Regions from separate parts of the Burkholderia pseudomultivorans genome, predicted to be linked through region 1. Evidence: riboswitches for the same ligand, from Rfam matches in the RefSeq annotation. Region 1 holds a riboswitch; the other holds the start of a gene.
What was found. Region 1 has a riboswitch for glycine ahead of gcvT (glycine cleavage system aminomethyltransferase GcvT). Riboswitches for the same ligand answer to the same signal wherever they lie in the genome.

Region 1 (9,515 bases):
AAGTCGATCACGCCCTGTTCGTTCGCGCCGGGCGTGAAGCGCGTGTAGTAGTGCAGCACGGCCGGGATGATGCCGGCCGCGCCGTTGGTCGGCGCGGTGACCACGCGCCCGCCGGCCGCGTTCTCCTCGTTGACCGCGATCGCATACAGGTTGATCCAGTCGACCATCGACAGCGGATCCTGCAGCGCGCGCTCCGGATTGCCGGTCAGCGCGCGATACAGCTGCGGCGCGCGGCGCTTGACCTGGAACGGGCCGGGCAGGTTGCCGTCGGCGTCCGGGTTGCCGATCCCGCAGCCGCGCGACACGCACGACTGCATCACCGCCCAGATCTTCAGCAGCCCGTCGCGCGTCTCCTGCTCGGTGTGCCACGCGCGCTCGTTCTCCCACATCAGCTGCGCGATCGACTTGCCGGTCGACTCGGTCAGCGCAAGCAGCTCCGCACCGGTGCGGAACGGGTGCGTCATCTGCTCGGCCGCGCTCAGCACCTTCGTGTTCGGCGCGCCGGCCGTCACGACGAAGCCGCCGCCGACCGACAGGTACGTGCGTTCGACCAGCACCGCGCCGTTCGCGTCGCTCGCGCGCAGCTTCATGCCGTTCGGATGCTCGGGCAGCGCCTGCCGGTAGAACGCGATGTTGTCCTTCAGCACGAACGGCACCGGGTGCGTGCCGAGCAGCGCGAGCTGCTTCGAGGTACGCACGGCTTCGAGTCGCGCATCGATGGTGTCCGGATCGACGGTGTCGGGCGCGTCGCCGAGCAGGCCGAGCATCACGCCGCGGTCGGTGCCGTGACCCTTGCCGGTCGCGCCGAGCGAGCCGTACAGCTCGACCTTCACCTGCGCGGTCGCGTCGAGCAGCCCGTCGCGCTCGAGGCCCTGGACGAACATCAGCGCCGCGCGCATCGGTCCGACCGTATGCGAGCTGGACGGGCCGATGCCGATCTTGAAGAGGTCAAACACGCTGACTGCCATTTGGATTCCTGCCTTGCTGTAAGAGTAGTGCTAGCGCGCCTGCAATGGCAGGCACGCGGCGAGCCATGCGGGCGGCGTTGGGGAAAGCTGCTGCGCGACGCGGGCGTAGCGCCCGTCGAGCCGCGCGGCCAGATGAAAGAGTTCGGTGGCGTTTTTCGGGTCCCACTGTCCCGTGTAGCCCGGCAGCCCGGCCTCGCGGCGCTGGGCGTCGAACGGCACCGGCGAGTGCACGAATTCCTCGTGCGTCTTCTCGCCGCGCGCGTACGGCACCAGCCAGTCGAGCGCGGCCGCGAGCGTCGCGCCGTTCGCACCGCGCTCGCGCAGCCAGTTGCGGTTGAAGCGGCGCGCGGCGAGCGCGGCCGTCACGAGCGGCTGCAGATCGTAGACGGCATAGTGCAGCGCGTCGCGTTCCTCGAAGTCCCAGGTCGTGCCGTCCGGGCCGATGTTGTCGGCCAGATGCTCGACGAACAGCCGCTGCGCGGCGTTCATCATCTTGCGGTCGCCGAGCGTGAACGCCGACAGCGCGATCAGCTTGATCCGGTGGCTCTGCCAGTTGTTGCGCCAGGTGCCGGTGAGCGGGCGCTTCTGCGCGTCGATCTGCGCGACATAGCCGGCGCCGAGTTTCGCGATGAATGCGGACGCCGCGTTGCGCGTCTTCACCGGCAGCGCGCTCGCCGTCATGTCGTACGCGAGGATCAGGCTTTCGAAGCGCGTCTCGTCGATCGGATTGAAGCTCGGCTGGTAGGTCGCGACCCACGCCGACAGGAAGCGGTCGACGAGCTGCAGGTAGCGCGGCGCGTTGGTCACGCGCCACGCGAGCGCGGCGTCGCGCATCAGCTCCATGTCCTTCAGCGCGTCGGCGCTCTGGTCGTAGATGCCCTGGTGCGGCAGCGTGCCTTCGGTATGCACGCGCGCCATCGCCTTCGGCTGCTCGCCGAGGCGCGCGTCGACGCTGCGGATCAGCGCCTGCACGCCGGGTTCGGCCTGCGTCGTCTCGCTGGCCTGCAGCGCGGGCGCCGCACAGAAATTCATCGCCGCGTGCGCGCTGCCGGCCGCGCCGAAGCCGGCAGCGGCGAACGACAGCGACGCGACGAACGTCGGCACGAAACGGCGTGCGGGCACGCGCCGCCGCGCTGGCCTGTCGACATGGCCCGGAAACATCGGACGCACCATGCGGAACTCCTTCATTGGCTGGATCGCGTGTGATGTTAGCCGGATTGGGGGACGAGCGTGAACGGGATCGGCGTCAAATGCAAAAACCGCACGCAACGCGGGGTTGCGTGCGGTGTCGTGCGCCATCGGACGGCGCCGCGCGCGTTACGCGTAGTCCGACATCGGCACGCAGGCGCAGAACAGGTTGCGGTCGCCATAGGCGTTGTCCGCGCGGCCGACCGGCGGCCAGTACTTGTTCGTGCCGAGCGACGCGACCGGGTACGCGGCCTGCTCGCGCGTGTACGCGTGCGGCCACTCGTTCGCGGTGACGACGGCGGCCGTATGCGGCGCGTGACGCAGCGGATTGTCCTCGCGATCGGCGCGGCCTTCCTCGACCGCACGGATTTCGTCGCGGATCGCGATCATCGCGGCGATGAAGCGGTCGAGTTCTTCCTGCGATTCCGATTCGGTCGGCTCGACCATCAGCGTGCCCGGCACCGGGAAGCTCATCGTCGGCGCGTGGAAGCCGTAGTCCATCAGGCGCTTCGCGACGTCGTCGACGCTGATGCCGCTCGACTCCTTGATCGGCCGCAGGTCGAGAATGCATTCGTGCGCAACCAGCCCGCCCGGGCCCGAATACAGCACCGGATAGTGCGGCGCGAGCCGCTTCGCGATGTAGTTCGCGTTGAGGATCGCGGTTTCGGTCGCGGCGGTCAGGTTCTTCGCGCCCATCATCGCGATGTACATCCACGAGATCGGCAGGATCGACGCCGAGCCGTACGGCGCGGCCGAGACTGCGCCGATGCCGTGCTCCTCGCGCGTGTAGCCCGTCGAACGCTGGTTCGGCAGGAACTTCGCGAGATGCGCGCCGACCGCGACCGGGCCGACGCCCGGGCCGCCGCCGCCGTGCGGGATGCAGAAGGTCTTGTGCAGGTTCAGGTGCGACACGTCGCCGCCGAACTGGCCCGGCGCGGTCAGGCCGACCATCGCGTTCATGTTCGCGCCGTCGACGTACACCTGGCCGCCGTGCGCGTGCACGATCTCGCAGATCTCGCGCACGTTCTGCTCGAACACGCCGTGCGTCGACGGATAGGTGATCATGATCGCCGCGAGGTTCGCCGAATGCTGCTCGGCCTTCGCCTTCAGGTCGGCGATGTCGACGTTGCCCTGCGCGTCGCACGCGACGACCACGACCTTCATGCCGGCCATGTGCGCGGACGCCGGGTTGGTGCCGTGCGCGGACGCCGGGATCAGGCACACGTCGCGGTGGCCTTCGCCGCGCGACGCATGGTACGCATGGATGATCAGCAGGCCCGCGTACTCGCCCTGCGAGCCCGCGTTCGGCTGCAGCGACACGGCCGCGTAGCCGGTGGCCGCGACGAGCATCTGCTCGAGCTGGTCGATCATCTCGCGGTAGCCGACGGTCTGGTCGGCCGGCGCGAACGGGTGAATGCGGCCGAACTCGGGCCACGTGACCGGCAGCATTTCCGACGTCGCATTCAGCTTCATCGTGCACGAGCCGAGCGGGATCATCGAGCGGTCGAGCGCGAGATCCTTGTCCGACAGGCTGCGCAGGTAGCGCAGCATTTCCGTTTCGGAGTGGTGGCGGTTGAACACGTGGTGCGTCAGGTACGCGCTCGTGCGCACGAGGCCCGCCGGCAGCGCGGCGTCGCCGCCGAGGCCCGCGTCCAGCGCGTCGACGGACGGCGCGGTGCCGCCGGCCGCCTGCGCGAAGACCGCGAGCAGCGCGGCGAGATCGTCGCGCGTCGTCGTTTCGTCGACCGACACGCCGACCTGCGTGTCGCTGACGCGGCGCAGGTTGATGCGCTGCGCGGCGGCGAACTGATGGACCTGCGCGGTGCGCGCGCCGGTGTCGATCGTCAGCGTGTCGAAGAAGGTGTCGTTGACGATCGGGAAGCCGAGCTGCTTCACGCCGGCGGCGACCAGCGCCGCGACGCGGTTCACGCGCAGCGCGATCGTCTTCAGGCCGTGCGGGCCGTGGTAGACCGCGTACATGCTTGCCATGATCGCGAGCAGCGCCTGCGCGGTGCAGACGTTCGACGTCGCCTTCTCGCGGCGGATGTGCTGCTCGCGCGTCTGCAGCGCGAGGCGCAGCGCGGGCTTGCCCTGCGCGTCGACGGTCACGCCGACGAGGCGGCCCGGCATCTGGCGCTTGAACTCGTCGCGCACGGCCATGTAGGCGGCGTGCGGGCCGCCGAAGCCCATCGGCACGCCGAAGCGCTGCGTGTTGCCGACCGCGACGTCCGCGCCCCATTCGCCGGGCGGCGTCAGCAGGGTCAGCGCGAGCAGGTCGGCCGCGACGACGACATGGCCGCCGGCCGCGTGGATCGCTTCGGTCAGTGCGCGGTAGTCGCGCACGTCGCCGTTCACGCCCGGGTATTGCAGCAGCACGCCGAACGCGTTCGACTGCGCGGCATCGGCGGCCGGGCCGGTCTTGACCTCGATGCCGACCGGCAGCGCGCGCGTGCGGATCACTTCGAGCGTTTGCGGCAGCACGTCGTCGGCGACGTAGAACACGTTCGACTTCGGCTTGCCGGCGCGCTGCAGCAGCGTCATCGCCTCGGCCGCGGCGGTCGCCTCGTCGAGCAGCGACGCGTTCGAGATCGCGAGGCCCGTGAGGTCGGTCACCATTTGCTGGAAGTTCAGGAGCGCCTCGAGGCGACCCTGGGAAATTTCGGGCTGGTACGGCGTATAGGCCGTGTACCACGCCGGGTTTTCGAGCACGTTGCGCAGGATCACGGCCGGCGTATGCGTGTCGTAATAGCCCTGGCCGATATAGGAGCGGAACACCTGGTTCTTGTCCGCGAGCGCGCGCAGTGCGGCGAGCGCTTCGGCCTCGCTCTTCGGCTGCGCGAACGGGCCGAGCGGCAGCGTTTCGGCGCGGCGGATCGAGGCCGGGATCACGGCGTCGATCAGCGCGGCGCGCGACGCGAAGCCGAGCGTGTCGAGCATGGCCTGCTGGCTGGCGGCGTCGGGGCCGATGTGGCGTTCGGCGAACGCGTCGTGCGTTTCGAGCGCGGCGAGCGAGAGGGGCGTGCGGTTCATCAGGCGGTCCGGGTGTTCGAGCTTCATGGCGTTCCTATGTCGACCCGAGGGCGCGCGTCGGCGCGTTCGGGCCCCATGCTGTGCGGTCGACCGGCGCTGGCGCCAGCGCCGGTCGCGCGCGGGACCGGACGGCCGGCTCCGCGCAGTTCGGGGAATAAAGTCAGTCGATCAGCTTGCCGTAGGCTGCGGCGTCGATCAGCTTGTCGGTCGATGCGCCGTCCGCGAGCTTGATCTTGAACAGCCAGCTCGCGTAGGCGTCGCTGTTGACTGCGTCGGGCGTGTCGACGATGGCTTCGTTGATCGCGACGACTTCGCCGGACACCGGCGAGTAGATGTCGGATGCCGCCTTCACCGACTCGACGACGCCGACCGCGTCGCCCGCCGTCACCTGCTTGCCGACTTCCGGCAGTTCGAGGAAGACGATGTCGCCGAGCGTGCTCTGCGCGTGATCGGTGATGCCGACCGTCAGCGTGCCGTCTGCTTCGGTGCGGATCCACTCGTGTTCGTCGGTGTACTTCAGATCGGCCGGGACGTTGCTCATCGGATGCTCCTGGATAAAAGTGTGTGATTCGTTCTGCTGGCGCGCCGCGCGGACGCGCCGGATGTAAGGTTCGCCGGGCGCCATCTCCCGGCTTGCCGGGAGGCGGCCTCCCGGTCGTTACGCAGCGAGGACCTTGCCGTTGCGCACGAACGGCAGTTTTACCACGCGCGCGGGAAGTTGCTTGTCACGAATCTGCACATGGACCGTGTCGCCGACCTGGACGGCCGCCGGCACGCGCGCAAACGCGATCGATTCCTGCATCGACGGCGAGAACGTGCCGCTCGTGATCTCGCCTTCGCCGTGCGGCGTGACGACCTTCTGGTGCGCGCGCAGCACGCCGCCCGCCTTGCCGTTTTCCTTCTGCAGGATCAGGCCGACGAACGCGGCGCGCGAGCCGTCGCGCTCGAGCGCGGCGCGGCCGACGAAGTCGCGCGGCGCCGACAGGTCGACCGTCCACGCGAGGCCCGCGTCGAGCGGCGAGACGGTGTCGTCCATGTCCTGGCCGTACAGGTTCATGCCGGCCTCGAGGCGCAGCGTGTCGCGCGCGCCGAGCCCGCACGGGCGCACGCCGTTTTGCTGCAGCGCGTTCCACAGCGCCTCGACGTGTACGGCCGGGACGATGATCTCGAAGCCGTCCTCGCCCGTGTAGCCGGTGCGCGCGACGGTGAGGTCGCCGAACGGCGTGCCGGCGACCTGCGCGGCGTTGAACGGCTTCAGCTCGCTCGTCGCGGCGCGCGCGGCCGGAATCGTCGTCCAGGTCTTTTCACGGGCGTTCGGGCCCTGCACGGCGACGATCGCGAAATCGCGGCGCGGCGCGATCGTCACGCCGTAGCCGCCCTGTTCGTTGAGCTGGTTGAACCACGCGATGTCCTTGTCGGCGGTGCCGGCATTGACGACGACGCGGAAGAAGTCTTCGGTGAAGTAATAGACGATCAGGTCGTCGATGACGCCGCCCTGCGGATTGAGCAGGCACGAGTAGAGCGCCTTGCCGGGCGTCTTGAGCTTGCCGACGTTGTTCGCGATCGCGTGCTCGAAGAAGGCGCGCACGCGGCTGCCGGTGAAATCGACGACGCACATGTGCGACACGTCGAACATGCCGGCGTCGGTGCGCACGGCTTCGTGTTCTTCGATCTGCGAGCCGTAGTTGACGGGCATGTCCCAGCCGCCGAAGTCGACCATGCGGGCATTGAGCGCGCGGTGCGCGGCGTTGAGCGGGGTATGTTTCAGTGCAGTCATCGAGGCCTCAGGCAAGGCGCTTGCGCGCGGATCAGAACGGCCATGTGCCGACCGCCGCGGCCGCGAGCCGGCGAGCGATCCTGTACATGCCCCTCTGTCCTCGATACCTGAGAGATTGCGCTGCGGGCAAAGCCCGGCGAACGCGCGCCCCTTCGGTGGGCAGCCTGCCCGCGCCGCATCGGCGCAGCGGGCTACTGCCGCTCTCCAGAGTGCGGGGAGTGCGGCCCGCGCAATGCGCGGACGGCGTTCCCCGACGCGGTCGGTCCTTTTGCCTGAGAGTTTGCGGGTGTGCCCCTTCGGCGGCGCGACCGGCGTTCAACAACGCGGTCACACGCTCTCCCGACGCGTGCGGGCGACTGTACGCGAGCGGCCCGGCCTTGTCAATTTGGGCAAAAGAATGTCGCTTCGCGACAAGCGGCGGCAGGGCGCCGCCGCTTTTTTCGTCGCCGGCGAGCGCCGGCCTTACTCGCCGATCGCGCGCGCGGCCGTGTCGAGTTCCTGGTTCAGCACGCGCTGCTCGTCGCCGGACAGGCCGCCGCCGTGCTGCGCCGACATGTCGTTCGATTCCTGGCGGATCACGTCGAGGCGATGGTGCAGCTGCGCGCCGTACGGCGGCGGGTAGTAGCCGCCGTTGACGCGGGCGTCGATCCGGCGATGCAGGTTGTCGATCCGGCCCTGGATCTGTTGCATCCGCTCGTTCGCGACCACTTGCGGATTCGGCCGCGGCGGCGGCGGCCGGACCGGTTGCTGCGGCTGCACGATACACGCCGCGAGCGAGGAAACCAGGGCGCAGCATGCTGCCGCGCGAATCAACCGTTGCATCACATTCTCCTGACGGTTTGGGTGTCGGATCGACTTTTTGAGAAACGCGTCAGACCGGTCGGCCGCTGACTTTCGTTCCGCGCCATTTGTAACGGAATGTTCGGGATGGGCGCGCCCGCGCCGCCGGACGGGCCGGCGACGGCCTGCGGGATTCGCAGGCGGCCGGCCGCGACCGGCGTTCGCTCAGACCGTGCGGCGCACGAACGGCAGCCGGCGGCCTTCGTGTTCGCTCTGCGCGGCGAGCTCGATGATCGTCATCACGTCGACGGCGTCCTGCGGCGTAATCGGGAACGGCGCGCCGTCGCGGATCGACGCGGCGAGCGCGCGATAGAACTCCGCATACTGGCCGTCGAGCGTCGGCACCGGGCGTTCGAGCTCGACTTCGCCGTCGAGCACGCGCAGCAGGCCGGGCGGGTTGCCGCCGCCGAATTCGACATCGTCCGGCGTCAGGCCGGCCTTCAGCTGGTCTTCCTGCGTGTCGAGCCCGAACTTCTGGTAGCTGCCGCGCGTGCCGTGCAGCGTGAAGCGCGCAGGCTCGATCGCCGACAGCGCGCTCGCGTGCAGCGTGACGTCCTTGTCCGGATAGCCGAGCAGCAGGTGCACGAAGTCGGGCGCCGCACCGTTGTCGCGGCGCGTCTTGACGGTCGCGCTGACGGTGTCGGGCAGGCCGAACAGCGCGAGCGCCTGGTCGATCAGGTGCGGGCCGAGGTCGAGCAGCAGGCCGCCGCCGCGCGCCGGCTCCTCGCGCCAGCGCGTGCGCGGCGTCGGCCGGAAGCGGTCGAAGTGCGAGACGAACGCGGTGAGCCGGCCGAGCTCGCCCGCTTCGACGATGCGGCGCACGGTCAGGAAATCGCCGTCCCAGCGACGATTGTGGAACGGCGCGAACAGGCGGCTGCGCGCATTGGCGAGCCGCGCGAGCGCGAGCGCCTCGTCGGCGGTGAGCGTGACCGGCTTGTCGACGACAACGTGGCGGCCTGCTTCGAGCACCTGGCGCGCGAGCGCGAAGTGCGTGTCGTTCGGTGTGGCGATCACCACGCACTCGATGTCGTCGAGGCCGAGCAGCGTATCGAGATCGGCGACGACGCGCGCGCCGGGATAGGCGGCGCGGGCGCGATCGGGCTGCCCCGTCGCGATCGCGGCGACTTCCGTGCGGCCGCTCGCCGCGATCACCGGCGCGTGGAACGTCGCACCGGCGAAACCAAAACCCATCAGACCAATCCTGAGCAATGACGACATGGCAATCCCTGGCTACGAACGAAACGAAAGGACGGCGCGCCGTAACGGCGCGATGACGACCGGCTATTTTGGCACGGCGGCGCGGTGCGCACCGGCCGGTCTGGCGAAATGCACATGGCGTCGCGGCGCATGCGCGGTCAGCGCCGGCATTTTGCGCGCATCCGGCCGCATCGCGCGCGCCGCCGCCCGGCCCGTCGCGCGACGAACGGCCCGCGCACGCGCGCCACGCCGCGTCATGCGGCGGCCCGCTGCCGCAACGCGGCCGCGACCTGCCCGGCCCAGGCCGCGCATGCCGCCGCGGCGGGATGGAAGCCGTCCGCGGCCATCAAGTGGCGCTCGAGCGGCAGCGTGACCCGCAGGAACGTGCAGTGCGGCTGCGTCGCGACCCAACCCGCGAGGGCCGCGTTGAGGCGCTTCGCGCGCAGGCCGAGATACCACGCGAGCGGCTGCGGCAGCGCCGGAAAGCGCTCCATCGGCGGCACCGCCGACAGCAC
Region 2 (9,515 bases), 130 kb from region 1:
ACGTCGGCGCCCTCGCGACGGCCGGCTTCGATGTACGACAGCACCGTATCCTTCTGCCGGGCCGACACGAGCGGGCTGATGAAGCAGTCGCGATCGAGGCCGGGTGCGATCTTCAGCGTCGACGTGTAGTCGGCCAGCGCCGCGAGGAAGCGGTCGTAGACGTCGTGGTGGACATACGCACGCGTGCCCGCGTCGCACACCTGCCCGGAGTTGAAGAACACGCCGTTGGCCACTGCCTGCGCGGCCGCGCCGATATCGGCATCGTCGAGCACGAGCACCGGCGACTTCCCGCCGAGCTCCAACGTCACGCGCTTGATGTGCTGCACCGCGTTCTGCCCGACCGTGCGTCCGACCGGCGTGGAACCGGTGAAGGTCAGCTTGTCGATACCCGGGTGGTTCGCCATCGCGGCGCCGATCACGCTGCCGCGGCCCGTCACGATATTGACCACGCCGTCCGGAATGCCGGCTTCCTGAACCAGTTCGGCGAAGCGCAGCGTCGACAGCGACGTGAGCTCGGCCGGCTTAACGACGGTCGTGCAGCCGACCGCCAGCGCGGCCGCCAGCTTCCACGCCATCGTCTGCAGCGGATAGTTCCACGGCACGATTGCGCCGACGACGCCGATCGGCTCCTTGCGCGTATACGCGAAGTAATTGCCGGGCAGCGACGGCTCGACCGTGCGACCGTGCAGCTTCGACGCCCAGCCGGCGAAATAGCGGAACGTGTCGACCGTGCCCTGGATGTCGATCGCGCGCGCCTGTGCAACGGACTTGCCCATGTCGATCGATTCGATTTCGGCCAGTTCGTCCGCATGCGCTTCGATCAGGTCGGCCAGCCGGTGCAGCAGGCGCTCACGCTCGAGCGGCTTCAGGCGGCGCCATTCGCCATGATCGAACTGGTGGCGCGCGGCGGCGACCGCGCGATCGAGATCGGCGATCGTCGCGAACGGAATCTGCGTGATGACGCCTTCGGTCGACGGTTCGGTGACAACGCCGAACTGGCCGTCGCTGCCATCCACCCACGCGCCGCCGATGAACATTTTCATCGGCGCGGCCAGAAAACTGCGAGTCGCCTGCGAAACGCGATGACGATCGAGATATTGCGCTACAACGGCATCCATGTTGATTTTCCTTGATGGCGTGCCCGGCACTTCGCGGCAAGGTTCGCCGGGCTGTGCGGTGATGACTTCGGAGGTGCTGCTGGACCTCGGCCCCGGTTCCGGATACGGACGGACGCTCAGCGTCCCTTCGCCAGGCTGCGTGCGCGGAAAATGAAGCCGATGCTGTTCATCAGCAACTGCGCAGCGAGGATCGACGTCGTGCCGGTCGGGTCGTAGGCCGGCGCCACCTCCACCAGGTCCATGCCGATGATGTTGCCGCGGCTGCGCTTCGCGAGCGCCTGGATGATCTCGAGTACTTCGTAGTACTGGAAGCCGCCATGGCTCGGCGTACCCGTTCCCGGCGCGATCGACGGGTCGAAGCCGTCGATGTCGATCGTGATGTAGTACGCGCCGCGCTGTGGAATCTGTTCGAGCACCCCTTCGGTGCCGAGGCGCCGGACATCGCGTACCGACAGGATGTTGGAGCCCGCGGCGCGCGCCGCGTCGTAGTCGCTGCGGTTCGACGACGACACGTTGCGGATGCCGAGTTGCGTCATCCCCGCGATATGGTCCATTTCCGACGCGCGGCGCAGCGGATTGCCGTGGCCGTACCGCACGCCGTGGCGTTCGTCGACGAAATCGAGGTGCGCATCGAAATGCACGATATGGATCGGCCCGCGCCCTTCGAACGCCTTGATTACCGGCGCGTGCACCGAGTGATCGCCGCCGAGCACGACAGGCATCGCGCCGGCGGCGAGAATCTTGCGCACGGCCAGTTCGATGTTCGCATTGCTGGTGGCCATGTCGGTATGCACGATGTCCGCATCGCCGACATCGACCATCCGGACCTGGTCTTCGGTCAGGTACAGCGCGTCGTCCTCGTGGTCGTACGCGCCCGCATGCCCGAACGAGAACAGCGTCGACGCCTCGCGAATGCCGCGCGGGCCGAAACGCGCACCGGAACGCCACTGGGTGCCCATGTCGTTCGGTGCGCCGAGGATCGCGACGTCCGCGTCGATATGCTCCCAGTCGAGACACACCGGCGCCTTCGCAAAGGTGCAGTGACCGACGAACGGCAGGTTCAACCTGCCTTTCTCATAGCTGTTGCTCTGCATTGTCTCCGTCTCCATTCGTATGGATCTGTTGTCATCCGCACGGTGGCCCGTGCGCTTGCCTTTGCAGCCACTATGGGCAAGAATTTGCACCGGAAAAATAGCAAGCATCAGATGTTCATATCGGACTTTCCGATGCAATACGCCGCGTGGAGCGAGACATGAAGCAACTGCAGGACGTCGACCTGAAACTGCTCAGGATTTTCATGACCATCGTGAAATGCGGCGGCTTCTCCGCCGCTCAGGCGGCGCTGAACGTGAGCCAGTCGACCATCAGCGAACAGATGACGAGCCTCGAGACGCGCCTGGGCGTCAAGCTGTGCGAACGTGGGCGCAGCGGCTTTCGTCTGACGGAACACGGCGTCGCAACGTATGAATCGGCGCAGCGCCTGTCGCTCGCGGTCGAGGCGTTCTGCATGGACACCCATGCGCTCAAGCAGCGCATCTCGGGCAAGCTCCATCTCGGCATCATCGACAACACGGTCACCGACACCGACAGCGTGCTGCCGCGCGCGCTGCGCCGGTTCGTATCGCGCGGCCACGACGTGCAGCTCGACATCTACATCGGCACGCCCGCCGAGCTCGAGGCGCGCGTGCTCGACGGGCGGCTGCACATCGCGATCGGCCACTTTCCGCTGACCGTCGCCGGCCTGTGCTACACGCCGCTGTACGACGAGCCTGACGGGCTCTACTGCAGCCGCTATCACCCGCTGTTCTCGAACGACGCCAGCGGCGATGCGCTGATCGAGCGAATCCGGCAGAGCCAGGTCGTCGCCCGCGCATTCCTGCAACAGCGCGACCTGCAGTTGCTCGAGAGCGGCAATGCCGCCGCGACGGTGGACAACGTCGAAGCGCAGGCGATCCTGATTCTGACCGGCGCCTATATCGGCTTTCTGCCCAGGCACTACGCGAAGCAATGGGTCGACGCCGGCCAGATGCGTCAGCTCGCGGCGGAACGGCTGACCTCGACCTGGCCGTTCTCGTCGATCACACGGCGCGGCGCCGCGCAGCCGACCGTGCTGCGCGCGTTCGTCGACGATCTGATGGCGCATGTGGATCGCCGCGCCGCGTCCGCGGACAGATAGTCGATATCGGATATTCGCTTCGGGCTCCGCCGAAGTATCGGCTCGCCGTGATCGCGGCACAGCCTTGTCGCGCCACGCATTTCATCGGCGTGGCGGCACGTCGTCGGGCGCCGCCCGCGTGCCCGGGGTGCAAACCCGGTGTTGACAGCACCGGACGCGGGCGACTAGATTGTCGCCAGCTATCGGGATGTGTCAGGAGAGACCGCCGTCCGGCGGCGCCGAAGGGGAATCGCCCCAGAAACTCTCAGGCAAAAGGACTGACGCATCGACTAGCGCTCTGGAGAGTAGGCCTCTGGTCGCCGACCATGCCTCGCCGAAGGAAAAGCGACCCGCCGGGTCGCGAATCTCTCAGGCAAACGGACAGAGGGGGCATCAGGCACGCAGCCTGGAATGCCCCGGTCTGGTCCGGATGCCGCCGCTCGCCCATCCTCCCGCCGTCGCCCTTCCGGCTTGCGTTGCCGTTCCACTTAACGCAACCCTGTCAGGAAGAGAGCACATGAGCGAGGTCAGGTACACCGAATCCCACGAATGGCTGCGTCTGGAAGCCGACGGCAGCGCAACGGTCGGCATCACCGATCATGCGCAGTCGCAACTGGGCGATCTGGTCTACGTCGCGCTGCCGAACGAAGGCGACGCATTTGCACAGCATGACGAAGCCGCCACCGTCGAATCGGTCAAGGCCGCCGGCGAAGTCAGGATGCCCGTGTCCGGCACCGTGCTGGCGGCGAATGCCGTGCTCGGCGACACCCCGAGCCTCGTCAACGAAGCGGCGGAAAGCGACGGCTGGTTCTTCCGGATGCGCATCGATCGTCCGGAACAACTGGCCGGCCTGATGGACGCAGCCGCGTATCGCACGTACATCGGCGAATGACGGAGACAGCCATGAGCGCTTTCGATTCTCTCGCGCAGCGCGAGTTGTTCGTGCGCCGCCATATCGGCCCCGACGCGGGCGAACAGGCTGCGATGCTCGCCGAGCTCGGCGTGGACGGCATCGACGACCTGATGCAGCAGGTGGTGCCGGAGGCAATCCGCAGCCGTGCCCCGCTCGCGCTGCCGCCCGGCTGCACCGAAGCCGACGCACTGGACAGGCTCGGCGCGCTGGCCGGCCGCAACCAGGTGTTCCGGTCCTTCATCGGGATGGGCTACCACGACACACATACCCCACCGGTCATCCAGCGCAACGTGCTGGAAAATCCGGCGTGGTACACCGCGTATACGCCGTACCAGCCGGAAATCTCGCAAGGCCGCCTGGAAGCGCTGCTCAACTTCCAGACGATGATCGCCGACCTGACCGGCCTCGACATCGCCAACGGGTCAATGCTCGACGAAGGCACGGCCGCTGCCGAAGCAATGACGTTCTGCCAGCGCGTCGCAAAGTCTGACAGCCGCGTGTTCTTCGTCGCGCGCGACTGCCACCCGCAGACGATCGAGATCGTCCGCACACGCGCGGAACCGGTCGGTATCGAGGTTGTCGTCGGCGATCCGCGCCGCGACCTGGCCGGTCCCGGCTGTTTCGCCGCGCTGCTGCAATATCCGGGCACCTTCGGCGACATCCACGACTACCGCAGCGTGGTCGAGACACTCCATGCGCACGGCGCGCTGGCCGTGGTCGCCGCCGATTTGCTCGCGCTGACGCTGCTCGCGCCGCCGGGCGAATTCGGCGCCGACGTGGCGGTCGGCACCACGCAGCGTTTCGGCGTACCGCTCGGGTTTGGTGGCCCGCACGCCGGCTATTTCGCGACGCGCGACGCGTTCAGGCGCACGATGCCGGGACGGCTGGTCGGCATGTCGGTCGACGCGCACGGCCGCCCGGCATTGCGCCTCGCGATGCAGACGCGCGAGCAGCATATCCGGCGCGAAAAGGCCACCAGCAACATCTGCACCGCGCAGGTGCTGCTCGCCAATATCGCCGGCTTCTACGCGGCCTACCATGGCCCACGCGGACTTGCCACGATCGCACGGCGCGTCCATCGCCTGACCGCGACGCTGGCCGCGGGGTTGCGTCAGCTCGGCCATGCGGTGCCGACCGAGTACTGCTTCGATACCATCACGGTGAATACCGGCAGCCACACCGAAGCCGTGCATGCGGCTGCACGCGCGCGCCGCGCGAACCTGCGCGCGATCGACGACCGGCGCGTCGGCATCGCGCTCGACGAGACGACCACGCCCGACGATGTGACGATGCTCTGGTCGATCTTCACCGACGGCCGGCCGGTGCCGGACTTTGCAACCGTCGAAGCGGCCGCCGTCGATGCGCTGCCCGCGCCGCTGCTGCGCCGCAGTGCCTTTCTCACGCATCCGGCATTCAACAGCCATCATTCGGAAACGCAGATGCTGCGCTACCTGCGCCGGCTCGCCGACCGCGATCTCGCACTCGACCGCACGATGATTCCGCTCGGCAGTTGCACGATGAAACTGAACGCGACCGTCGAAATGATGCCGATCACATGGCCGGCGTTCGCGAAGCTGCACCCGTTCGCCCCGGCCGAACAGACCGGCGGATATCGCGCGCTCGCGCAGGAGCTCGAAGCGATGCTGGGTGCGATCACCGGATACGACGCGGTGTCGCTGCAGCCGAATGCAGGCTCGCAGGGCGAATACGCGGGCCTGCTGGCGATCCGCGCGTATCACGCGAGTCGCGGCGAAGCGCAGCGCGACGTGTGCCTGATTCCATCGTCGGCACACGGCACCAACCCGGCTTCGGCGCAGATGGTCGGCATGCAGATCGTGGTCGTCAAATGCGACGATGCCGGCAACGTCGACATCGACGACCTCTCCGCGAAGGCCGTCCAGTACAGCGGCAGGCTGGCCGCGATCATGATCACCTACCCGTCGACCCACGGCGTGTTCGAGGCGCGCGTGCGCGACGCGTGCGACATCGTCCACGCGCACGGCGGGCAGGTCTATATTGACGGCGCGAACATGAATGCGCTGGTCGGCCTCGCGCAACCCGGCGCGTTCGGCGGCGACGTATCGCACCTGAACCTGCACAAGACCTTCTGCATCCCGCACGGCGGCGGCGGGCCCGGCGTCGGCCCGATCGGCGTGAAGTCCCATCTCGCGCCGTTCCTGCCCGGTCACCGGGAAGGCCGGGTGCCCGGCATCGGCGCGGTGTCCGCGGCCCCGCTCGGCAGCGCGAGCATCCTGCCGATCACATGGACCTACATCACGCTGATGGGCGCCGCCGGGCTCAAGCGGGCCACCGAAACGGCGATTCTCAACGCCAACTATGTCGCCCGCCGCCTCGCGCCGCACTATCCGATTCTGTATACGGGACCGAACGGCCGCGTCGCGCACGAATGCATCATCGACCTGCGGCCGCTGAAGGACCGCAGCGGCATCGGCGTCGACGACGTCGCGAAGCGTCTGATCGACTTCGGATTCCATGCGCCGACGATGAGTTTCCCGGTCGCCGGCACGTTGATGATCGAGCCGACCGAATCGGAATCGAAGGCCGAACTGGACCGCTTCATCGACGCGATGATCGCGATCCGTGCCGAAATCGCGGCCGTGGAAGCGGGCACGCTGGACGCCGACGACAATCCGCTGAAGCATGCACCGCATACGGCAGCCGAACTCGTCGGCGAATGGCGGCACGCGTATTCGCGCGAGCAGGCCGTCTATCCGCATGGCGCCGCGGCGATGGCGGCCGGCAAGTACTGGCCGCCGGTCTCGCGCGTCGACAACGTGTACGGCGACCGCAACCTAGTGTGCTCGTGCCCGCCGCTCGACGCGTATCGGTCATAGGACGGGCCGCATCGGCCGCACGCACACTCAACCCTACAGCAGCGAACGAGACGCGCATGCCGCACGGCCCGACCGGGCAGTGCGCCACCGCGCGGACCCGACACCAGGAGAAAGAAGAATGTTCGGTAAAGACATGCAGATCGAAGGCTACGACGATGAACTGTGGGCTGCGATGGAGCGCGAGCGCATTCGCCAGGAAGACCATATCGAGCTCATCGCGTCGGAAAACTACACGAGCCCGCGCGTGATGCAGGCACAGGGCTCGGTGCTGACCAACAAGTATGCGGAAGGTTATCCGGGCAAGCGGTATTACGGCGGCTGTGAATTCGTGGACGTCGCGGAGCAACTGGCGATCGACCGCGCGAAGACGCTGTTCGGCGCGGACTACGCGAACGTGCAGCCGCATTCCGGCAGCCAGGCCAACGCGGCAGTCTATATGGCACTGCTCGAGCCGCACGACACGATCCTCGGCATGAGCCTCGCGCACGGCGGCCACCTGACGCACGGCGCGCATGTGAATTTCTCGGGCAAGCTGTACCGCGCCGTGCAATACGGCCTGAACGTCGAAACCGGCGAGATCGACTACGACCAGGTCGAGGCGCTGGCCCGGGAGCACAAGCCGAAACTGATCACGGCCGGCTTCTCCGCATATTCGCGCGTGGTGGACTGGGCCCGCTTCCGCCGGATCGCCGACGCGGTGGGCGCATACCTGTTCGTCGACATGGCGCACGTGGCGGGCCTCGTCGCGGCCGGGCTGTATCCGAATCCACTGCCTCACGCCGACGTGGTGACCACGACAACGCACAAGACGCTGCGCGGCCCGCGCGGCGGCCTGATCCTCGCGCGCACCACCCCCGATATCGAGAAGAAGCTCAACGCGATCGTTTTCCCCGGCATCCAGGGCGGCCCGCTGATGCATGTGATCGCCGCGAAGGCCGTCGCGTTCCGGGAAGCGCTATCGCCCGAATTCAGGGTCTATCAGCAGCAGGTCGTGACCAATGCACGGGCGATGGCCGCGGTGTTCGTCGAGCGCGGCTACGACATCATCTCCGGCGGCACGGACAACCACTTGTTCCTCGTCAGCCTGATCCGTCAGGGGCTGACCGGCAAGGCTGCCGATGCGGCACTCGGCAGCGCGCACATCACCGTGAACAAGAATGCGGTACCGAACGATCCGCAAAGCCCGTTCGTCACCAGCGGGATCCGTATCGGCACGCCGGCGATCACGAGTCGCGGCTTCAAGGAAACCGAGGTGCGTACGGTGGCCGGCTGGATCTGCGACATTCTCGCCGACATCGAGAATCCAGCCGTCGTCGAGCGCGTCAGGCGGCACGTTGCGGAACTGTGCGGCGCGCTCCCCGTATACGGCAAATAACGCGATCATCACGCCACCACTCGCGGGGCGACGTCGACGCCTTCGCGAGCGGCCCCATCGTCCATTGCCGATGCAACACCGGCGTGAAAATATTCGATCTCCTCATTACCTTGAATCACGATGAGCAACCCGCTTTCCCGCACCGCACTCCACGGCCTGCATCTCGAACTCGGCGCGAAGATGGTGCCGTTCGCCGGTTACGAGATGCCCGTGCAGTATCCGCTCGGCATCCTGAAAGAGCATCTCCACACGCGCAGCCGCGCGGGCCTGTTCGACGTCTCGCACATGGGCCAGGCGATGCTGACGGGAACGGATGCCGCCGCCGCGCTCGAGACGCTGGTGCCGATCGACATGATCGATCTTCCGGTCGGCATGCAGCGTTACGCGCTGTTCACGAACGAACAGGGCGGCATCCTCGACGACCTGATGATCACCCGCATCGACGACAACGTGTTCTGCGTGGTCGTCAACGCTGCGTGCAAGGCCCGCGACATCGCGCATCTGAAGGACAGCATCGGCCATCGCTGCGAGGTCGTCGAACTGACCGACCGCGCGCTGCTGGCGCTGCAAGGCCCGGCTGCCGCGTCGATATTGGGCCGCCTCGCACCGTCGCTGGCCGAACTGACCTTCATGCAGAGCACCCGCATCGAGCTGGCCGGCGCGGCATGCTATGTCAGCCGCTCCGGCTACACGGGCGAGGACGGCTACGAGATATCCGTGCCGGCCGACCGCGCGTACGCGCTGGCCCGCACGCTGCTCGACGATCCGGCGGTCCAGCCGATCGGGCTCGGCGCACGCGACTCGCTGCGCCTTGAAGCTGGCCTGTGCCTGTACGGTCACGATATCGATACCGATACCACGCCGATCGAGGGCGGACTGCTGTGGGCCATCTCGAAGGTACGCCGCCCCGACGGCGCACGCGCCGGCGGGTATCCGGGCGCCGCCGTCGTCGCGCGGCAACTCGCCGAAGGCATACAGAGAAAGCGCGTCGGCTTCGTCGTGAAAGACCGGGTGCCGGTGCGCGAGGGCACCGACATCACGGGGCCCGACGGCCGTTCGATCGGCAAGGTGACGAGCGGCGGGTTCGGTCCAACGTACG

Region 2: another riboswitch for glycine. It lies ahead of gcvH (glycine cleavage system protein GcvH); the one in region 1 lies ahead of gcvT (glycine cleavage system aminomethyltransferase GcvT).

Annotation. Positions count from the first base shown of each region.
Region 1 is NZ_CP013378.1:164,223-173,737, forward strand. It holds gene WS57_RS13705 (L-serine ammonia-lyase) at 1-968, opposite strand, end outside; gene WS57_RS13710 (alginate lyase family protein) at 999-2,141, opposite strand; gene gcvP (aminomethyl-transferring glycine dehydrogenase) at 2,286-5,213, opposite strand; gene gcvH (glycine cleavage system protein GcvH) at 5,347-5,727, opposite strand; gene gcvT (glycine cleavage system aminomethyltransferase GcvT) at 5,845-6,963, opposite strand; glycine riboswitch at 7,048-7,181, opposite strand; glycine riboswitch at 7,213-7,315, opposite strand; gene WS57_RS13730 (hypothetical protein) at 7,426-7,785, opposite strand; gene WS57_RS13735 (oxidoreductase) at 7,969-9,021, opposite strand; gene WS57_RS13740 (SGNH/GDSL hydrolase family protein) at 9,255-9,515, opposite strand, start outside.
Region 2 is NZ_CP013378.1:293,476-302,990, reverse strand. It holds gene WS57_RS14320 (aldehyde dehydrogenase family protein) at 1-1,118, opposite strand, end outside; gene speB (agmatinase) at 1,235-2,212, opposite strand; gene WS57_RS14310 (LysR family transcriptional regulator) at 2,371-3,294, shown strand; glycine riboswitch at 3,478-3,564, shown strand; gene gcvH (glycine cleavage system protein GcvH) at 3,791-4,165, shown strand; gene gcvP (aminomethyl-transferring glycine dehydrogenase) at 4,162-7,041, shown strand; gene glyA (serine hydroxymethyltransferase) at 7,160-8,416, shown strand; gene gcvT (glycine cleavage system aminomethyltransferase GcvT) at 8,537-9,515, shown strand, end outside.